2 regions of the Anaerosinus massiliensis genome follow, and region 2 is predicted to be linked to the other one. Evidence: riboswitches for the same ligand, from Rfam matches in the RefSeq annotation. Region 2 holds a riboswitch; the other holds the start of a gene.
The links. A riboswitch is a leader RNA that binds a small molecule or an ion and turns the genes downstream of it on or off. The one in region 2 is predicted to bind lysine.
Positions count from the first base shown of each region.

Region 1: linked by a shared signal. The riboswitch ahead of BN6559_RS05740 (diaminopimelate decarboxylase family protein) and the one ahead of dapB (4-hydroxy-tetrahydrodipicolinate reductase) in region 2 are both predicted to bind lysine.

Region 1 covers NZ_LT575483.1:1,125,036-1,128,228, forward strand. The annotation lists gene BN6559_RS05730 (DNA topoisomerase 3) at 1-371, opposite strand, end outside; gene BN6559_RS05735 (YkvA family protein) at 402-773, opposite strand; lysine riboswitch at 1,052-1,224, shown strand; gene BN6559_RS05740 (diaminopimelate decarboxylase family protein) at 1,327-2,571, shown strand; gene BN6559_RS05745 (hypothetical protein) at 2,643-3,176, shown strand.
Region 2 covers NZ_LT575483.1:153,274-156,466, reverse strand. The annotation lists gene recG (ATP-dependent DNA helicase RecG) at 1-495, shown strand, start outside; gene BN6559_RS00775 (2-hydroxymuconate tautomerase) at 712-918, shown strand; lysine riboswitch at 986-1,166, shown strand; gene dapB (4-hydroxy-tetrahydrodipicolinate reductase) at 1,279-2,070, shown strand; gene BN6559_RS00765 (aspartate-semialdehyde dehydrogenase) at 2,093-3,124, shown strand; gene dapG (aspartate kinase) at 3,134-3,193, shown strand, end outside.

The DNA.
Region 1 (3,193 bases), 970 kb from region 2:
ACCGGCTTAGCGTTATGAAGATAATCAAGCACTTCATCAATTAACAACTGACCCTCGCGATCCGGGTCACCTGCGTGCACAATCTCTGTCGCCTGATCAATTAATCCTTTGATAATATAAAATTGTTTCTCACAAGATTTATCAATTAAAAGCTTCCACTCCTGCGGGATAATCGGTAAATCCTCCATACGCCATTTCTGATACTTACTATCATATTCATTTGGCTCGGCTTGTCTTAAAATATGACCAAATCCCCAGGTTACTACACCATCTTTCGTTATTAAGTAACCATCTTTACGTTGAATCGGACCAGTCAAACATTTCGCAATTTCTGCCCCCATACTAGGCTTTTCGGCAATATATAATCTCAAATTTTACACCCCATACCAATCAAAACAAAATCATTTCCATAACGAATACACGCCCCATATCAAAAATGCCACCCAAAGTATGCCTATCACTGCAATGGCAGTTAAAATATATGGCATTCTTTTTTCTAACTTCTTCATATCACGCTGGCACTCTATCCGAACATCTTCTGGCAAGCCGCGCATTAATAAATAAAGTGCAGCCGGAACGATCGTCATATCATCTAGCAGGCCAATCACAGGCAGCGAATCTGGCACCAAATCGATTGGGCTCAGCAAATAACCAATCACAATCAGCAGCAGCGTTTTCAGATATCGCGGTGTCGCAGGATTTTTCCATGCAAAATATAAGAGCACAAAATTTTCTCTGAATAAACGCATCCATGTCCATAATTTTAGCCACATAAACATCACCCCGCTTTACGCTCTAAAACTTATTTAACCTTTATTGTACCATATTCTATCTTACTTCCATAATATTATTTATTATTACAAAAAATCCATTAAACCAAAATTCGGTTCTAGCTGCTTTATGATGCTTTGACCTTTTTACGCAACAAGCAAGTTACAAAAATATTTTTTTCTTACGTAATTCAATTAAAAATTGTTAATTTTTTGTCGATTGAGAACTTTTTTCAATTGACACTTTATCTTAATATTGATATAATGTTGCAAACTTAATAATTACAGATAGAGGTTGCGGCTGATCAAGAGTAGCTACACGGAGTTGCCAGCGTAGATGTGTATTCAAAGGGATCGTCGCCGAAACGATTTGTTTCAGGCAGAAAACGATCGTTGGTCTTGGGTTGAAGAAACACAAGACTGTCATACTTAGGTGTGGAGTGCTATCTTGCATTGCTAGTTTAAACTGATTTAGCGATTTGCGAGGTATCGAAACTTCCAAATCGCTTTTTATTTTCCCAAATAAGATTTAACTTCAAAATACGGAGGTATCGTCATGGCAGAAAAAGTATTTCCTATTGACCGCAGTAAATTACAAGAAATTATAAAAAAATATCCAACCCCTTTTCATATTTATGATGAACAAGCAATCAGAAACAATGTACGCAGATTATTTAAAGCATTTGAATGGGCACCTTGCTTCAGAGAATATTTTGCAGTGAAAGCAACACCAAATCCAGCTTTACTAAAAATTCTTCGTGAAGAAGGCGTCGGCGCGGACTGCAGTTCCCTTCCGGAATTACTGCTCGCTGATATGTCCGGCATTCGTGGTGAATCCATTATGCTTACGTCAAATGACACACCTGCAAATGAATTTCAAAAAGCAATTGAGCTTGGTGCTGTGATCAATCTTGATGATATTACACATATTGACTACTTAGAAAAACATGCTGGATTCCCAGAAATTCTATCCTTCCGTTATAATCCTGGTCCTTTACTCGAAAATGGCAACACGATTATCGGCAAACCGGAAGAAGCAAAATATGGCTTGACCAGAGAACAAATCTTTGAGGCTTATAAAATCGCCAAAGAAAAAGGCGTAAAAAGATTCGGTCTGCATACAATGGTAATTTCCAACGAACTCAATCCGGATTGTTTCATTGGCACAGCCGAGCTTATGTTTAATTTAGCTGTTGAAATCCATCAAAAACTCGGTATTCAATTAGAGTTTGTCAATTTCGGCGGCGGTGTCGGTATTCCTTATCGCCCGGAACAAGAAGCCGTAGATTTAGAGTATGTTGGCGAAGGCATCAAAAAAGCATACGAAAAAATCATTGTAGCAAACGGTATTGCGCCACTTACGATTGCCCTTGAATTAGGACGTTCCATCACTGGCCCTTACGGATACCTTGTTTCCACAGCACTTCACAAAAAAGAAATCTATAAAAATTATATCGGCTTAGATGCCTGCATGGCAAATCTAATGCGTCCTGCACTTTATGGTGCTTATCACCATATCACGGTTCTTGGAAAAGAAAATGCGCCTTGTGATCAGATTTATGACATTACGGGTTCACTTTGTGAAAACAATGATAAATTCGCAGTAGACCGCGCACTGCCAAAAATCGAGATCGGCGATGTCCTCATCATTCACGACGCTGGCGCACATGGTCACGCAATGGGCTTTAATTATAACGGTAAACTTCGCAGTGCGGAATTATTATTAAAATCAGATGGCGATGTAGAAATGATTCGCCGTGCTGAAACAATGGAAGATTATTTTGCAACATTGAAATTCTAATACTTTTTCTTGCGCACATCTCGCCTCCCATATTCATATTATATAAAAATGAATATGGGAGGCTTTTTATTATGGATGAAAGACATGTTCCTTATAAAGGATTATATCCAAATCAACCGGATTCTTCTTGCATGTGTCCAACAGATCCAGACTTGCTGTTACTTAGAAAAAATGCAATCGGCGAACGCATGGCCATTTACTTTTACTTATGCGCTGCAGAACAGACTTCCGGTGAACTTTGTAAGTTATTTACCGAAATTGCACAAGACGAAATGGTTCATTTTCGTCGTACAATGACAGTGTTGGCATGTTTAGATCCTGTTCAAAACTGTGCTTTTAATGATGTTGAGATAAACTTACCATCTATTGATAGTTTCCGTAAGAGCAACAAAAACTGCTGTAACTTCGAAGTTCTTGAGCTCTTAACACAGGCAATCAACAATGAACTAGCCGCGATCAATCAGTATCAGGAAAGTTACACATGTGCGAAAAATAAAGATGTAAAAGTCCTATTCTGTGATAATGCCAACGATGAAAAAGTCCATCTTGCTGAACTGTGGAAAGCTATTATGTTATGTACAAACGAAAATACGGTGAAAGCATAAAAGATGGGCGTAAACCT
Region 2 (3,193 bases):
AAAGAACAGGTTATGACTGACTTTTATGAAGGTAGAATAAAAATTTTAGTATCCACTACTGTTATTGAAGTAGGGATCAATGTTCCGAATGCAAATGTTATGGTTATTGAAGGGGCAGACCGGTTTGGCTTGGCACAATTACATCAATTGAGAGGCAGGATTGGGAGAGGCGAATATCAATCATATTGTGTTTTACTCACAAAAAGTAAGACACAAAAAACCAAGGAACGATTAATGGTTATGGAACAAACGTATGATGGATTTCTTTTGGCGGAAGAAGATTTAAAAATTCGTGGTCCTGGACAATTTTTTGGAACTCGACAACATGGACTACCTGATTTAAAAATAGCGAATATTATTTCTGATTTAGATATATTATTATTAGCACGAAAAGCTGCTTTGCATACAATGGAGGATAGTTCTTTGTTAAAAGAAATCGGGCGCATTTTATTATTGCAGTATCATGAACATTTTAAAGATATTATAAATAATTAAATAAAAAGAGGCGACATATGTCGCCAGATATGGGAGAGGAGAAAATTTACAATCCTAGTATGATCATTAAAATGATAGTTTATACTATTTTTAAAAATAATTATTTTATTCGATGTATTTTATATTAGTTTCGATTCATAATAGTATTACAAGTTCCAAATAAGTCTGCCCTTTAGAAGGGATTTATATATTTATGGTGAATGATATTATAAATATATAAATAAGGAGGCAGATTATATGCCAATTGTACAAATTGATATGCTCGAAGGAAGAACTGTTGAACAAAGAAGAGAATTAGTAAAAAGAGTTACTGAAGCAATTTCAGAAACTGCAAATTGTCCTCAAAGTGCTGTTTCAATTATTATTAGAGAGATGACTCCAACACATTTAGGCCAAGGTGGAAAGTTGAGAGCTGACAGTTAAATTTTATTGACATGTCAGGAACCATTGGTATAAAATGAACATAAATTAAATAAAAGTCCTGTTAATAAAATGGAGTAGAGGTGCGATCAATAAGAGTACTTTAGGGAGTTTGGTAGCGATGAACGAAAAGGAAAGGATTGTTCGCCGAAGCATTTGCAATTGCCGTAATTGCAAATGCTGGTTTAATATTTAATAAGTATTAGACTGTCATCAAAACTTTCGGTTTTTGGTGGAGTGCTATCTCATCTGGAATAAAATATTTTATTTTATCCTAATGGTTTGTATTGTTATAACCGCTGATGAGAAAATCACTCATCAGCTTTTTTATTTAGTTAATAAATTTTAGAGGGGGTGTAAATTTTGGTTAAGGTGATTGTAAGTGGTGCTTGTGGTAAGATGGGAAGATCTGTTTTAAGTGCAGTCTATCATGATCAAGATTTAGAACTTGTTGGTGCTGTAGATATACATAGTGGAAATGATATTGGAGAATTAATTGGAATTGAAAAAACAGGAATTGTTGTTGAAAGTAATTTACAAGAGTTAATAAATAATACGAAGCCAGATGTTATGGTCGATTTTACAAAGCCCTCTGTTGTTATGCAGAATGCGAGAATTGCATTGAAAAATGGTGTTTATCCTGTAATCGGTACAACTGGATTATCAGATGATGATAAATTTGAAATTGATGCGCTTTGTAAAACACATCAGGTAGGTGCGTTTATAGCACCAAATTTTGCAATTGGTGCAGTGCTGATGATAAAAATGTCAAGAGAAGTGGCAAAATATTTACCGAACGTTGAAATTATCGAACTTCATCATGATCAAAAATTAGATGCTCCATCAGGCACTGCATTGCACACGGCGGAAGCGATTTGTGAAGTACGTGAAAGCATGCCGCAGGGACATCCTGATGAAGTGGAGAAGATTAATGGAGCCAGAGGCGGTGAGTATGATGGGATTCGTATTCATAGTGTAAGATTGCCAGGATATGTAGCGCATCAAGAAGTAATTTTCGGAGGTCTTGGGCAAACTTTAACGATTCGTCATGATTCTATTAATAGAGACTCTTTTATGCCAGGGGTAGTACTTGCATGTAAAAAAGTTATCCACTTAAATAAACTAGTTTGTGGGTTAGAGAATATACTAGATTAAAACCATAAGGAGAGACTTTTAGATGAATAAATATAATGTAGCAATTTTAGGTGCGACTGGAGCAGTCGGGCAGGAATTCTTAACTTTAATTGAAGAACGCAACTTTCCTTTTGCGAATCTTAAATTACTTGCTTCTAAACGGTCTGCAGGAAGAAAAATTCAATTTATGGGAAAAGAATATGTGGTAGAGGAAGCGACTGAAGAATCTTTCAAAGATGTTCAGATTGCTTTATTTGCGGGAGGGTCAGCAAGTAAAACTTTTGCGCCGGCAGCTGTTAAAGCAGGTGCTGTAGTGATTGATAACTCTAGTGCATTTCGCATGGATTCAGAAGTTCCGCTTGTCGTTCCAGAGGTAAATCCTGAGGCTATTCATATGCATAAAGGCATAATTGCAAATCCGAATTGTTCTACAATCATTATGGCAATGGCATTAAAACCAATTTATGATAAAGCTAAAATAAAAAGAGTTGTTGTTTCTACTTATCAGGCGGTTTCTGGCGGGGGAAAAGAAGCCATTGAAGAATTGGAAAATCAGGTCAAGGCTGTCGTTGAAAATAAGCCAGTTATAGCGAATATTTTGCCAGGTGCAAGTTTACCTAAGCATTATCAAATTGCATTTAACTTAATTCCGCAAATTGATGTATTTAAGGATAATTTATATACTAAAGAAGAAATGAAAATGATTGATGAAACTCATAAAATTATGAATGATGCTACAATGGGAATTACGGCAACAACGATTCGAGTTCCTGTATATCGTAGTCATGCAGAATCTATTAATCTTGAATTAGAAAGCGAATTGGGGGTTGAGGAAGCTAAAAAGGCTTTATCTAATTTCCCTGGGGTCGTTGTTCAAGATCAACCAGATGAGATGGAATACCCAATGCCTCTTTATACGTCTAATAAAAATGAAGTATTTGTTGGTAGAATTAGAAAAGATTATTCTATTAAGAATGGATTAAATTTGTGGGTTGTTGGTGATCAAATTCGTAAAGGTGCAGCGTTAAATGCACTTCAAATTGCGGAGTATATGATTGAACATAACATGTTTTGAGGTGTGAATATGAAGATCATTATCCAGAAATTTGGTGGAACTTCGGTTGCAACCGATTGTAGCCGCAAG